4 regions of the Ruegeria sp. AL7 genome follow, and region 2 is predicted to be linked to each of the others. Evidence: riboswitches for the same ligand, from Rfam matches in the RefSeq annotation. Region 2 holds a riboswitch; each other region holds the start of a gene.
What was found. Region 2 has a riboswitch for cobalamin ahead of ACR3E2_RS18030 (DUF4198 domain-containing protein). Riboswitches for the same ligand answer to the same signal wherever they lie in the genome.

Region 1 (3,770 bases), on a different contig from region 2:
AGAGCCCAATCGCGACGCCAGATCCGACGGTGCCTGAGGTGTCTGGGTGAATTCGATCCGGCCAGGCTGGTACGACACAAGGCGCACGCCGCTTTCCACCTCGACAAGCAGTTTCACATCGCGGTTTGTGCGGATCAGTTCCACCACATGCCCGAAGGTTGGATAGCGGGCCAGGGCCGTCTGTGCATCCTGCGCCAGTGCAGCAACCGGTGCGCCACCCGCGCCGCGCGGGGGCGATGTATAGGCAGGCGGCGGGGTCGCGTTGGATTGCGTTGCCACCGGGGCCTGCCGGGACGGTGACATGCCCCCGCCCGGCCCGCCGGGTGGCGAAGGTGGGGCGTCTTGCAGCCGTTTGATCAGCTCTTCGGGGCTGGGCAAATCGGCGACATGCGTCAGTCGGATAACAGCCATTTCGGCGGCCATCATCGCGTTGGGCGCGGCAGAGACTTCCTCCAGCGCCTTCAGCAGCATTTGCCACATCCGGGTCAGAACCCGCATTGGCAAGGCCTCGGCCATGTGCTGGCCCCGTGTGCGTTCGTCGGGGGAAACCGTCGGGTCCTGGGCCGCGTCAGGTGTGATCTTTACGACGGACACCCAATGCGTGATTTCGGCCAGATCGCGCAGCACGGCCAGAGGGTCTGCGCCTTCCGCATATTGACCGCTCAGTTCAGTGAGCGCCCCTGCCGCGTCACCGCGCAGGATCATGTCCATCAGGTCCAGAACCCGTCCACGATCGGCCAGACCCAGCATCGCACGGACCTGATCTGCCGTCGTCTCTCCGGCCCCGTGCGAGATTGCCTGATCCAGCAATGAGGTCGCGTCGCGGGCCGATCCTTCTGCGGCGCGGGTGATCAACGCCAGCGCATCGTCGGCGATCTGCGCGCTCTCGGCCCCGGCGATCTTGCGCAGCAGGCCGATCATGTCTTCGGGCTCGATCCGGCGCAGGTCAAAGCGCTGACACCGCGACAGAACCGTGACCGGCACTTTGCGAATCTCGGTGGTCGCGAAGATGAATTTCACATGTGCGGGCGGTTCCTCGAGCGTCTTGAGCAGCGCGTTGAATGCGCTGGTCGAGAGCATGTGAACCTCGTCGATGATGTAGATCTTGTAGCGTGCACTGGCGGCGCGATAGCGGACACTGTCGATGATCTCGCGGATATCGTTGACGCCGGTACGGCTGGCCGCATCCATTTCCATCACATCGACATGGCGACCTTCCATGATTGCGACGCAATGCTCGCACTGACCGCAAGGCTCGGTTGTCGGTCCTCCGGTTCCATCCGGTCCGATGCAGTTCATGCCTTTGGCGATGATCCGCGCCGTGGTGGTTTTTCCCGTTCCGCGAATGCCGGTCATGATAAAGGCCTGCGCAATCCGGTCGGCCTCGAAGGCGTTTTTTAGGGTGCGCACCATAGCATCTTGACCCACCAGGTCGGCAAAGGTTTCCGGGCGGTATTTGCGGGCGAGAACCTGATAGGCGGGGCTTGGCGTGTCTGTCATGTCTTCTCGCTCGGATTCGGTGCTTCGGCACAGCGTAGTGGCGGCGGCAGTCCGCGTCCACTGTGGGGCGTGATGATTTTTTGTTTCAGAAACGGGCTGGTTTCCAACTAAACTGGTCCAGCGGATTTAATGACTCATTTCTTAAAGAGTACCTTGGGGGAGGACGCACTTCATGTCGCAGCTGGTCATTTTTACTCTGCAGGTCGGAGGCGGAACGCTTGCCCTTACTTCAATGCCCGGGCGTGGCGGGGATTACGTCGGCGATCTGGATATGATTGCGGCTTGGAAACCGGGCCTTGTGATTTCAATGACGACGGATGTTGAAATGCTTCAGGATGGCGCGCAGCACTTTGGCAGCGACATCCAAAGCCGTGCCAGCCGGTGGGTTCACCTGCCGATCGAAGATTTTGGAGCACCGACGCAGGCGGTTCAGAAGGCCTGGCCAGAGGTCAGCGCCACGGCCCGACATGCGCTGTCGGGCGGTGGCCGGGTTCTTGTGCATTGCCGTGGGGGGTGCGGCAGATCCGGGATGATTGTTCTGCGACTGATGGTTGAATGCGGTGAACGCGCCAGCGACGCACTGGACCGCCTGCGGGCCGTGCGCCCCTGCGCTGTCGAAACCGATGCGCAGCTGGCCTGGGCGTCCCGGATCACCCCGGCACAGGTGGAAGTGGGATCAAGCTGACAGCTGCTGGGGTGCGTAGCCGGTTTTCCGGGGCCGGATCGTTGAAACCTCGATCATGGCGCAAGGCGGGTTCGCGACAATGCCCGAGGGCAGCGTGCTGAATGTAGGTCCGAAGATCAAATCGGCATAGGCATCAAGGTCCCGAATTGCCGTATCAGGGTGCGCCCCGCAGAAAACGCGAACGCTGTCGGATCGCGCTCGGATCGTTGCCATGCACCCTTCCGCGCAATGTGACAGCGCGCTGTTGCCTTCAAATTCGAAATCTTCGCTGGTGGCCGAAACCGCCTGCGCCATGGCTTCGGAAATCGAGCGGGCCAGTCGCGCCAAAGCCGGGCAGGTATTGCCCGTCCGCTGGCACACAGTTGCGCTGTATTCGTGTGACTTTGTCTTCCAGATCATCCTGCGCCCTCCGCGCGTGGTGGGCTGGATATTGGGGCAGGTGGGACAGCATCTCGCTGTCAGGACCTGCCCGGACACCCCGCCCGAGTTTCGGTTTCAGTTCCGATGGCAGGTCTCCTGACTTGCGGGTCATTGCTCTGCCGACCTTCCCAGCCCGTGGGCCAGTGGTATTTCGGCATTGCTTACCGCTTACAGTTGCGGGGGCAGTCGCGGACTTGGTTGATATCTGTGTGACCAGACAAACCGCACCGTGTTCCCTTTTCATCCCGACCTCTTGTGGGGGCCGGAAACCATCACACAACCGCTAGCGCCTGATCGCGTTCCGAGTCAAGCCGATCTTTAGGCCGGACGTTTGGTCATGCTGGATGCGGTTTACGTTCCGGCTTAGTTTCGTCGGCATCGAAGGCAGGCAAACCATTGTTTCAGCGAAAGCCGGGGATCATGTTGGATACGGAACAGACGGTGTTGATCGAAGATTTCCGCTTTCCGTCAGGGTCCGTGACCTTGTCGGCGCGGCTGTACCGGCCAGTGGGTGAGCCGGAAACCGTTGTCGTACTTAACAGTGCCACGGGTGTGCCGCGTGACTATTATCAACACTTTGCGCGATGGCTGGCTACCGAGCGGGGGATAGCTTGCCTGACCTATGACTATCGGGACTACGGGCTTTCTTTGGTCGGCCGCCTGAAAGACGCAACTGCAACAATGGCGGATTGGGCGTTGATCGACATGCCAGCGGCACGGGCCGAAATGCGCAGGCGGTTTCCAAAGGCGCAGCAGTGGACCATCGGCCATTCCGTCGGTGCGATGCTGGGGCCGGTGCAGCCGGATATCGACCAGATCGACCGAATGATCGGTGTGTGTTCGGGGCTGGTGACTTTGAAAGATCACCCATGGCCCTATCGGGGGTTGGCAGGGCTGTTCTGGTATGGCCATGCACCGCTGATGGTGCGGGCGCTTGGGTATCTGCCCGGCAAAGCGATCGGGTTTGGTTCGGACCTGCCCGCCTCGGTCTACTGGCAATGGCGCAAATGGTGTACAGCTCCTCTTAGCTACATTCCCGAGATCGGGCAGAATTTGCCTGATGCGCATTGGGGCAGTTCTGGAACACCTGTGGATCTGTTCACGTTCGAAGATGACCAGATGGCTCCGCCCGAGGCAGTTTGGCGCCTTGCCGACCTGTACGGCC
Region 2 (3,770 bases):
CAGGTATTCTTCCCGCAGAACCTCGATATAGCGGATGGTGAACATCAGAAGGTGAACCAGCTTTTCGGGGCAGCGCAGGCGGTGCAGGGCGTGGCCAAGCGTGACCGGCTCCATCGTGCCGACCAGCACCATCAGGGACAGGATGACCGCGTTGGCCGTCAAGGCGATCTCGACCGCTTTCCAGAAACCCTGCCAGCTTGCGGGAAACCCCCAGAGCGTGAACATCGGGTCGCCGGGCATGGAGAATGGCAACAGCACCAGCATGAAAAGGATGAACCCATCCATCATGGCCATGCGTTTCAACGTTTTCCGCCAGGGCAGACGCGACGCGGCAAGAAGCGAAAGGGACACCGCCAAAGCCGCGCACAGCGCTGTCAGCGAGGACACCGCGACAGTCACCACCGCGAAGACAACCGCCATGACGATCCGCATCCTTGGATCAAGCGGGTTGATCGCGCCGCGCCGCTGCGCGCCCGCTTTGATCAGCGTGCTTTCCTGTTGCCCCAGAACGTGCGCCATCAGGCCGCCAGCTTGCGGCGTGCCGCAAAGTAAAAGCCCAGACCAAACAGACCGACGATATATCCGATCCCACCCAGAACAGTTTGCAGGTCATTTTGTTCGCGGTAAGCCGCTATTTCCCGACGCAGCGGGCGCAGCTCATCCCGCACGGCCCTGGCAATGACCTGTTGTTGTTCATCGCTGAGCACCGCCGCTGTCTGGGCAGGTGCGTTTGTCGGCGCGGTGTCGGGTTCCGCTTCAACGCCCATGATCCGGGCGACATCCGCAGCGGGCATGGTGACCTCGGCCACATGCCCGGCACCAAGGTTTGCAAAGAAAGTATGGGCCACCGGCGCGTTTGGCGTGTAGATAAAGAACCCGTCTGCATCTGTTACGATACGGCCCAGCTCGGCTCCGTCCGGGCCGTTGACGATGACCTCGGCCCCGCTTGCCATGTCACCATTGGAAAAGCCGATTTCGCCTTCGATGGCGTCACCGGATTCAAACACTCCGGCTATGACCTTATGCGCCAAGGCAGGTGCGGGTGCGCAGCACAGCGCCAGAATGATCGCCAGGTACCTCACGCGGCCGCTCCTTTGACAAACAGCTCGGGCTTGACCTTGCGCGCCAGCAAAACCGCGAACCCGGTCAGGATCGCCTCAATCGCCATGACAGGAATATGTGCAAAGAAAACAAGCTTGGCCGCTGGCAGGAATGCATCCCCGGACAAGGCCAGTGAAAACGCAACCATGCCGGTTGTAGCGGCGATGGCAAAGGCACCGCCGACCCCGCCCCATATCGCACCTTGCAGAGGTGAGCCATGGGCGATCAGGCGGCCAAAGATCAGCCCGGCCAAAACCGCGGGCAACGCGATGTTCAGGGTGTTGATCCCCAATACCGTCAACCCGCCAAAGCCAAAGAAGACGGCCTGCAGCAAAAGCCCGACGAACAGGGCCGGGAATGCGGCCCAGCCCAACAAAAGCCCGGCCATTCCGTTGAGGATCAGATGCACTGACGAAGGGCCAATCGGCACATGAATCAGCGATGCCACGAAAAAGCTGGCAGACAGCACTCCCGCAGTGGGGATGCGATCAAGATCCAGCGACCTGAGGCCCATGGCAATTCCACCCGCAGCAGCGACTGCACCGCCGATCACGACAGGGTTGGACAAGGCTCCGTCAACGATGTGCATCTACGGTTACTCCAAATCCCAGGCGCGGATCCAGATCACCGCGTCCTGGCTGAGTTCTTTGCCGTTGTGTTCGGTCACGGGACCGGCGCCGAGTGCGGCAAATCCCCAATATCCGGCTTTTGGAACGCCGAACGTGAAATACCCGTTATCATCCGAAATTGCGACCAATGCACCACCCGGCATCGGCGAGACCGACGGGGCGGAAGCGGCCGCGCTTTCCATGTCCGGTTCTGCGGCCATGTACTCGATCTCGATCTCGGCACCCGCAACCGGTTGGCCTTCGGCCATAACCCGACCTGTAAACGTCGAACCCGCGATGATGTTGGTTGGTTTGTTGAGCGGGATGATCTCAACCGGCAAGCCCACCGGGTTCATCCAGTCGGTCGGCAGTTCGTTGCGGTTCAGGAATGCCTTGGCAATCTGCTGGATATAGATATTCTCGGATTCCTCGTAATAGGGCTGGGGAACAGTCACCAGCACATAGTCGCCCGACCGTTTGACGGGAACATAACCCTTGAATGCCGCGCCTTCGTTTTCGCCACCGGTGAAACGCACGGGTTCCAGGGTATCCAGCAGGTCGGTTTTCTGACCGTTGTGGATCACGTAGAATTCCTGCGGCTTGTCCAGATCCATAACGTGCCCGTTCGAGAACGGATGCCAAAAGATCAGCTTGACCGGAACATTCCCCGGTGCGTCGATCATGGTGTCAGCGGTGTATTCCAGCAGGAAATGAGCATTTGCCACCGCTGGAAGCGCTATCGCCACAGCGGCTGCGGAAAGCAGCTTGGTCATCAATAGTCGTCCTTGTCCCATCGTACCAACCCCGGTACGAGATGCGTTTTGACTGCGGGGATGTCCAAGCTAAGCTGCTTTTTCAAGCATCCTGCTCCGACGCACATCCCGTCGCCGATTAGGAGTGCCCTTGTCAAAGGCACATGTCCGGCAGGTATCCTGACTTGCGGGTCAAAGCGTTGGGCTGGCCTTCCCGGATTAACACCAGTGGCACTTCAGCCCTGCTCGCCGCTTACAGTTGCGGGTGCAGTTGCGGAATTGGGCCAAAGCCCGCACCGCATTCCCTATTGATTCCAGAGCACGCCCCGGAACCGGACATGCCGAGCGGCTTGCCAGACTTCTTCGGCATCCGTCAACGATCAATTGCGCTGGCTGTCAAAAAGTTTAGCGGGCGATGCCCTTTTTCCGACGGATCCGCTTTGGATGCAGGTCAGGGTTTTTCGGGAATGAACCTACCCTTCGAGCAGGTATCTTTCCGACAATGGCAAACTGGCCGCCCCCAATGAGCGGGCATCCGGGCCTGCCGTCCCCACCTGCACCAAGGGCCGTTCAAGCCCGGTCAGGTTCATGTCTGATAGCTTGACCTCGACCAATTCCACCAGCCGCGCCTTGATGCCTGTGGGCATCCAGCCATCAATCTTGACAGATTCGAAGTCGATCAGGCTGCAAGACGAGACGATGGCATGTGCGATCCCGTGCGCCGCTTGTTTCAGCCAGTTCTCAAGGTGGGTTTCCGGTAGGTCCCAATGCTGTGTCGTTTCCCAGATTGAGCCGGCTGTTTCGGCATTCCCACCAACTGCGCGCTCCAGCACATAAAGACTGGCGACATCTATCAATGGTTTCACTCCGCCTGCGTCGTCCGGCACGGGCAATGGGCCAAGCGCACCGGCGTTTCCCCGCCCCGAAAAGATCGAGCCGTTCAGAACCACCCCGCCCCCGATGAAGAAGCCCACATAAAAATACAGGAAATCTCGTGGGCCTTCCGCCGGGCCAAAGACCAGCTCGGCACCGCAGGCGGCCGTTGCGTCGTTCTGCAGGAATACCGGCAAGTCATAGCTTGCGGCCAGCGCGCCTTTCAGGTCCGCGTCACGCCACGGATCCATTTTCTCCTGCGGAACCTGCAATGTCTGCGCCCAGTCCCAAAGGTAGAACGGCATCGCAATCCCAAGACCCGCGATCCGGCTGCGCGCCTCGGGCGACAGTGACGCCATCACTTTGTCGAGGCTTTCTTTGGAAAAGCTCAATGTCGCCTCGGGCGTCGGAAAATCATAAGTCCGCCGCTCACGGT
Region 3 (3,770 bases), on a different contig from region 2:
TCCAGCGCGCCAACGTGGATGATGGCGTTGTGCACGTCAGCTTCGGCCAAGAGGTTTTGCGCCTCGGCTGCAAGGGTTTCGTCGCATTCAACACCCACAACCAACTCAGCCATCCGCGCGGTGACAGCCGTGGAATACCCCATTGCCGGAGCGATATCGAGGACCATCTCATCCTTGGATATGTTCAGCGCGTCCAGCATTTTAGCCAGGGTCCGCGGCTCCAACATGCTGCGCCCGTCCCCCAGATCAATCAGGCCGTCCACATAGGCCGCCTCGCGTTGAGAATCGGGCACGAAGCTTTCCCGCGGAACACTCAGCATCGCCTCAATGATCGGGAACTTGGTGACGTCAGAGGGGCGGATCTGTGTATCAACCATTGTGCGGCGCCGGGCTGCGAAGTCAGTCATTGGATATCTCGTCTCATTCCCAAAGATGTCCGGCTTGTGCCATATCCTGAACCTTCCAGCAACGCCCCTGTTGCCGCAACCTGAATCTTGATCAACTCCTTGGGCGTGGACTTCGGCAAATTTCGATCTTGCCGGCAATTTCGCGCGCAATCCACTGGACGCCCCAGAGGAAAGCTGTTAAAAACCCAGTCACACCACAGCAAGTATTTGATTTTACTTGAAAAGGCGAGTTGGCGGAGTGGTGACGCAGCGGATTGCAAATCCGTGTACACCGGTTCGATTCCGGTACTCGCCTCCAACTACATCCAAATCGCTGACTTGGCCCCGCAGTATGCGCGTGTGACGCTTGGTATTTTCAGACGTTCATGGCCCGCGATTCTGTCGAACTGCGGGCCAGATATGGCGTGTTTTTTCGGAACACCTGCCTACCCCTGCTCGTTCACGGGGCGCGATGTAGTCTGGTGTTTGCCCTACCCTCAGGCGCGCCCTTGTGGCACAACCTCGTATCCCGGCTCTTCCGGTTCATCATCCGTCATTTCGGCTGGAAAGCCCGGGGCGGTGATATCCAGGCCGGTTGCCTCTTCCAGCCGTTTGATAATATTTGGTGAAAGCTCGCGTTCGCCATATCGTGCGATACCATCGTTAAAGATGTTGATCATCACCGGGTTTATTTCCAGCGGCACCCCGGCGCGGTCGGCGACCTCCTGAAACAAACCGATATCCTTCTTCACCAGATCCATGGTGAAGGAAATATCGCGCGACCCGTTCAGGATGACCTGACTTTCGGTTTCGTGCACGAAGGATGTGCCGGACGAGATTTTGATCGCCTCATAGGTCGTGTTCAGATCCATCCCCGCAGCCTTTGCTGTAACCAGTGCTTCGGCGCAGGTAATCAGGTTGGCAGTGGCAAGATAGTTGGTCATCACTTTCAGCACCGAGGCCGAGCCCAGCTCGCCGGTGTGCAAAACCCGGCGGCCCATTGTCGTCAGGAACGGCAGAATTCGTTCAAACGTTTCCCGGTCACAGCCCGCAAAGATCGAGATATTGCCCGTCGCGGCACGGTGGCACCCGCCAGAAACCGGGCAATCCACAGCTGCACCGCCGCGTGAAATGACTTCGGCACCGAGGCGTTTGACTTCGGCTTCGTCTGTGGTCGACATCTCCATCCAGATCTTGCCGGGGCCCACTTCGGGCAACATCTCCTTCATGACTGCGTCCGATGCTGCCGGAGACGGCAGACAGGTGATCACCGCATCGCAATCGCGCATCAGCTGGGCGGGCCCTTCTGCCGCCTTTGCGCCTTTGGCGACAAATTCGGCCACCAGATCTGCGTTCAGGTCATGCACAGTCAGGTCAATGCCATTGCGCAAAAGGGATCCCGAAAGCTTGCCGCCAACGTTACCCAGACCGATAAATCCCACTTTCATATGACGCATCTCCAAGTTCGTCGTTTTCCCGTCATGCGACCACATACCGAACACGCACTTCATGCCGCCGAACGACGCCTACAGGTCGCTTTTTTCACCTTGGCTTATTTGTTGCGCGCGAACCGCTTGACAAGCGGGTCGGCGGTGCCGCATGTCCCGGACGTTGGTGTCGGCAACAGCCGATGAAAAGGGAATGCGTCAACGGTTCATCCGCCAAACGCAGCCGCCCCCGCGACCGTGACCGGAGAGGATGCCCAATGCCACTGGCCTGTGCCGGGAAGGCGGGACATCCGACAGAGCAACCGCTCTGGCATCCGCAAGCCGGGAGACCTGCCAACACCCGAAGTTGAAACCGGGCGGGGTGTTCCGGTGTCGGGTCCATGTGCAGACGTGGTGCCCGCATGAAACCCCGTCCCCCGCGAAGAGGATTTGGGGGGATGAGAGACATGACCGAGACCGCACCGGTAGAATTACTGGTCTGCACGACTTGCCGCCGGGGTCTGCCCTTCGAGGATGATGCTGAGCGTCCCGGCACATTGTTGCACAAGGCCTTGGAACAGGCTGCCCTGCCAGATGGCATCATTCTGAAACCTGTCGAATGCCTTTCGAACTGCGATCAGGGCTGTTCCATCGTTCTTCGGGGCGGGCCGGATCGCTGGACCTTTGTTTACGAGAACCTGAACGAAGTCGATCACGTCGATGTCATCATCGATGGTGTGACCAAGTATCTGGCCACAGACGATGGTCTGGTGAAGTGGCGCGACCGTCCTGAACATTTCCGCAAAAACTGCGCCTCGCGCATTCCCCCGATTGGAGGCTGAGATCATGTCGAACCTAGAAAAACTTCCCGTCACCGTGATCACCGGCTTTCTGGGCTCGGGCAAAACCACGCTGGTGCGCCATCTGATGCAGAACCCGCAGGGAAAGCGTCTTGCGATTGTTGTTAACGAGTTTGGCGATGTGGGTGTTGATGGCGACATTCTGAAATCCTGCGCGATACCGGATTGCCCTGCGGAAAACATCATGGAACTGGCAAACGGCTGCATTTGCTGCACCGTGGCCGATGACTTCATCCCGACCATCGAGGCGCTGATGGCGCTGGAACCGCGCCCGGATCACATCCTGATCGAAACATCCGGCCTTGCACTACCCAAACCGCTGCTGAAAGCATTTGATTGGCCTGATATCCGTTCGAAAATCACCGTTGATGGCGTGATTGCGCTGGCCGATGCCGAGGCTGTGGCCGCCGGTCGCTTTGCTCCGAACGTTGAAGCGGTGGATGCCCAACGGCTGGCTGATGACTCGATCGATCACGAAACACCCTTGTCCGAGGTGTTCGAAGATCAAATCTCGTGCGCGGATATCATCCTGCTGACCAAGCCCGATCTAGCAGGTCCCGAAGGTGTCGCGAAAGCCAAACAGATCATCGCCGCCGAGGCACCGCGGCCGCTTCCCGTTGTCGAGGTCGCCGAGGGTGTCGTCGACGTACGTGTCGTGCTTGGCCTTGAGGCTGCCGTCGAAGATGACATGGACGCGCGCCCGTCACATCACGATGGCCATCACGATCATGAGCATGACGATTTCGAGAGCATCATCGTCGAGTTGCCGGAACAGACCGACCCTGCGGAACTGGTAGCCAGAATCGAACGTCTTGCGACTGAGCTGAATATCCTGCGCGTCAAAGGCTATGCCGCCGTCGCTGGCAAACCGATGCGCCTGCTGGTTCAGGCTGTCGGCGCGCGAGTTCGTCACCAATACGACCGCCCGTGGGAGCCCGGTGAAGAGCGCCGCTCGCGCCTGGTCGTCATTGCCGAGCATGACGACATCAAAGAAGCCGAAATCCGTGATATCCTCGTGGGTGTGACCGAGGTTGCCGAGTAAGTCATGCACGTCGTCTTTCGCGAAAGCCACGGGCTCGAGGAAACCGAGACCCCAA
Region 4 (3,770 bases), on a different contig from region 2:
CTGGCGTGAAAGCGGCAAATGAGCCAACCGACAAGGGCCACCGGAATGGCCAGATACACATCCGGCCAGCGCACGCCGCTGAGGTTTCCCATCAGCCAGAACATGATCCCGCGCGCCTGATCGGCATTGGCGGATTTGGCGATGATGAAGGCCGTCAGCGCATTGAACAACTGAGACCCGGCAATTCCCGCCAGGACGATCTGTGCCGTCGCAGCCCGTCCGCCCCCTGCGCCAGCGGCTCGGGCCAGCAACGCGACAAAACCAAAAGCCAAAAGCGCGCCATTGAACGCGCCAAAAGACAGCGACAAGGCCCCCCCACCCAAACCAGCGATGGTTACAGCCACGGCACCCGTCGAGGCCCCGGCAGAAATGCCCAAAATGTAAGGGTCGGCCAACGGGTTGCGCAGCAAAGCCTGCAACACGACCCCTGCGACAGCCAGACCGGCACCGCAGGACGCAGCGACCAGAGCGCGAGGAATCCGGTAGCTCCAGATAATACCCTGATCAATTGGGTCTACAGGAAAGTCCGCTCCGGCCAGCTTGTTGGCCAGAACGGAGAGAACCAAATCGGGCGACAGAGAGGTTTCCCCGATCATCGCGCCCGCAAGAACCGCCGCAGTCAACAATGGCACGGTAAGGCACGCAGCCTTGAAACCCTGCCGTAAAATTGCGGCGACCTCGTTCACAGGTTGTTTCCGATGGTATCCAGCTTCTCGGCCAGATCCTCCAGCGCCGGGATTGCGCGGATGGTGGCGTCCATGGCCTGCGCATCCATAATGACGATCCGGTCATTTTTGACCGCATCCATCTGGCTGGTCACCGGATCAGTGCGCAGGAACTCCAGCTTTTTCAGGTAGTCGTCCGCAGCAAAGCGACGGCGGTCCATCTTGGCGATAACAATCACCGTCGGATTGGCTTTGGCAATGGTTTCCCAGCCCACTGTTGGCCATTCTTCATCCGTCTCGACGACGTTGCGGATACCCAATTTACTCATCATGTATCCCGGTGCGCCTTTCTGTCCGGCCACAAACGGGTCGCTTTCCATTTCGGGAGAGGAAAACCAGAATACGGCTGACACATCGTCCAGCTTCACGGTTTGCGCCTTGGCGACGGCTGCGGCTTCGCGGGCCTTGTACTCGGCAACCAGGTCCGTGCCGCGTTCGGATACATCAAAGGCTGCCGCCAGTTCTTCGATACCCTGATACAGCGTATCGGTCGAGAACGCTTGCAGGCGGGTGCCATCGCCGCCGACCGTATTGTCTTTGCCGATGCAATCTGCAGGCATTACGTACGTTGGAATGCCCAGTTCGTGAAATTGCTCACGCGTGGCGACGATGCCCTCGGGTCCGACATGCCATTCATATTGCGCTGCGACCAGTCCCGGCCGCTTGGCAACAACGCTTTCAAAGCTGGGATCATTGTCCGCCAGACGCTCTACCTTGGCATTCACCTCGGCATATTCAGGCAGCACCTCGTTGAACCAGACCGAAGTTCCAAGAACCTGCTCGCCCAGACCCAGCGCATAAAGCACCTCGGTCGCGGCCTGGCCGACCGTGACTGACGACGTCACTGGCGCGTCAAACGTGACCGAGTGACCGCAGTTTTCGATAGAAAGGGGAAAGTTTCCTTCGGCGGCAGCGCTGGTAGCCAGCAAGGAAAGGCCAAACAGGCCAGTGCGTAGAAACATGACAATCGATCTCCATGTGTCAATGACCAGAGAACGGGTGAATGGGCATTTACCGAAGCAACAGGCGCTTTACTGCCTGCCGTGAGCGCAGGGTAGAAAATAGACCGCCCGGCGCGTTTCTTCGGCAACCTCCCCGGACAACCCCGCCCGGCGTGTTTCGGTTTCATACCGGCAGGTCTCCTGACTGACGGGTCTTTGTCTGTCCTGTCTTCCCAGACCAAAATGGCCCAGTGACGGAAATGGACAGCGCTCGCCGCCTACAGTTGCGGGGGCAGTTCCGGTTGGCACCAAAAGGCACCTCGGATTCCCTCTTAGCCACATCGGGACCGGTAAAACGCGGGTACCTTAACACTTACCCTGCGGCAAGAAAAAACTCCGGGGTCTTTCCTATTTTCTCGCAAGAGCATGCACCTGCGCGTCTCAACATGGCGCTGATATCAGAAAAGCCGCTGAGAACGCGCCAAAATCCGGACCCAGATTCATAGTGTGTGATATTAGGGAAAATCATGGCTGGGGTGGTAGGATTCGAACCTACGATACACGGTACCAAAAACCGCTGCCTTACCACTTGGCTACACCCCAACGGTGAGCGGCTATCTACGATTGTTGATGGCAGGGTTCAAGAGCGTTTTGCAAAAAAAGCGAGCGCCGTAAAATTTTTTTGAAGGCCCCTCATTTGGTGTCGATCAACACCGCTCCGGTACGGTTGCCTTCCTGTACCATCGCATGGGCGGCAGCGCATTCTTCCAGTGTAAAGACCTTATGTACGGGGCAGATCAATGCGCCATCAGCCAGTGCCTTGTGTAGAGTCTCTATTGCGGCGGCGCGCAAATCTGCGGGCAGCAGGTAGATCAGGACTGCCTCGAGTGTCACGGCCTTGAACATCATGGGCCCAAAGGGAAAGACAGGTGTCATATTCCGGGCAGATCCATATGCGTTGATACGGCCGTTCTCGGCGATGACGGCAATGTTGGTGTCAAGGTTCTGTCCAAATTCGACATCGACGATTCGACCAATTGTACGTCCATCATTTGCGTCGAGGATCTGATCCGAAAGGTGTTCACCGGAGTAGTCGAGAACGACATCTGCACCGGCTGCCTTGACCCGGTCAAAGCTGCGGGTGCTGGCCGTTGCGATCACATTGGCTCCGGCCCATTTGGCAAGCTGGACAGCCAGATACCCGACAGTACCCGCCCCACCATGGATCAAAATGGTTTGCCCGCGCGGCGTGCCGCCCGAAAACACCGCATGGCATGCGGTTAGGCCCGGAATTCCAAGAATTGCCCCGGTTTCAAGTGACACCGTCTCGGGCAGTTCTACAGCCTGAGATTCAGGCAGGGTGATGTGGCTGGCAGCTGTACCGAACGCGCGTTGCCATTGCCCGTTCCAAATCCACACGCGCTGACCAATCCGCGTCGCGGGTACGCCATCGCCAACCGCTGTGATGACTCCAGCCCCGTCGCTGTGCGGAACGATCAGCGGAAACGGAGGTTCTGTGACACCCGGTCGGGCCCCCGCGCGGGCCTTGATGTCCGAGGGGTTTACGCCGGAAAAGGACAGCTCGACCGTGACTTCACCCGGTCCAGGCGAACTCGGGGAAATATTCTGTATACGCAAGACATCGACAGCGTCTCCGAAGGCTGAATAGGTGACTGCGCGCATAGGGTCCTCCGTTTAGGTCGAGTTAAGCGGCGATTGGGCCGGTAACTCAAACAGCTTGTCGCGCTTTTTCGGGGCGATGCGCAACCGCGGATACCGGAAATTGTCTTTCGCCTATTCCCGAATTTCGGAAGAATCGACGCCCCAAAGGTTCGATTTCAGTGTCCAGCCACGGTATCCGCCGGCGGTGATCCTGCACCAGTCCAGCGAACAGGCTCCAAGGCGCGCCACCACTCCGGTCTCGAAATGGGCATTCACGGGCGAGGTCGGGTCGGGGCGGGCATAAACAGGCAGCATCTCGGATTCGATCAGCACCGTTCGGACGCCAGACAACAAGGCATAGTGAACCCAGCCACCCGCGCCGTCGCGGTCTTGGACCTTGCGCCAGTTGCCGTATTCGGCAGTGACCTGCAGCGGCATGCCA

Region 1: another riboswitch for cobalamin. It lies ahead of ACR3E2_RS10955 (hypothetical protein); the one in region 2 lies ahead of ACR3E2_RS18030 (DUF4198 domain-containing protein).
Region 3: another riboswitch for cobalamin. It lies ahead of ACR3E2_RS07445 (DUF1636 family protein); the one in region 2 lies ahead of ACR3E2_RS18030 (DUF4198 domain-containing protein).
Region 4: another riboswitch for cobalamin. It lies ahead of ACR3E2_RS00625 (ABC transporter substrate-binding protein); the one in region 2 lies ahead of ACR3E2_RS18030 (DUF4198 domain-containing protein).

What each region holds. Positions count from the first base shown of each region.
Region 1 is NZ_JBQFJF010000001.1:2,171,078-2,174,847, reverse strand. It holds gene ACR3E2_RS10965 (DNA polymerase III subunit gamma/tau) at 1-1,500, opposite strand, end outside; gene ACR3E2_RS10960 (protein-tyrosine phosphatase family protein) at 1,673-2,185, shown strand; gene ACR3E2_RS10955 (hypothetical protein) at 2,177-2,584, opposite strand; cobalamin riboswitch at 2,675-2,893, opposite strand; gene ACR3E2_RS10950 (alpha/beta hydrolase family protein) at 3,026-3,770, shown strand, end outside.
Region 2 is NZ_JBQFJF010000002.1:177,607-181,376, forward strand. It holds gene cbiQ (cobalt ECF transporter T component CbiQ) at 1-519, opposite strand, end outside; gene ACR3E2_RS18020 (cobalt ABC transporter permease) at 519-1,082, opposite strand; gene cbiM (cobalt transporter CbiM) at 1,079-1,690, opposite strand; gene ACR3E2_RS18030 (DUF4198 domain-containing protein) at 1,697-2,482, opposite strand; cobalamin riboswitch at 2,615-2,813, opposite strand; gene ACR3E2_RS18035 (ROK family transcriptional regulator) at 2,935-3,770, opposite strand, start outside.
Region 3 is NZ_JBQFJF010000001.1:1,495,045-1,498,814, forward strand. It holds gene ACR3E2_RS07430 (protein-L-isoaspartate O-methyltransferase family protein) at 1-407, opposite strand, end outside; tRNA gene ACR3E2_RS07435 (tRNA-Cys) at 632-705, shown strand; gene ACR3E2_RS07440 (NAD(P)-dependent oxidoreductase) at 884-1,879, opposite strand; cobalamin riboswitch at 1,982-2,186, shown strand; gene ACR3E2_RS07445 (DUF1636 family protein) at 2,281-2,655, shown strand; gene cobW (cobalamin biosynthesis protein CobW) at 2,660-3,715, shown strand; gene cobN (cobaltochelatase subunit CobN) at 3,719-3,770, shown strand, end outside.
Region 4 is NZ_JBQFJF010000001.1:119,448-123,217, forward strand. It holds gene ACR3E2_RS00620 (FecCD family ABC transporter permease) at 1-632, opposite strand, end outside; gene ACR3E2_RS00625 (ABC transporter substrate-binding protein) at 683-1,687, opposite strand; cobalamin riboswitch at 1,841-2,033, opposite strand; tRNA gene ACR3E2_RS00630 (tRNA-Gln) at 2,195-2,269, opposite strand; gene ACR3E2_RS00635 (NADPH:quinone reductase) at 2,360-3,349, opposite strand; gene ACR3E2_RS00640 (SH3 domain-containing protein) at 3,461-3,770, opposite strand, start outside.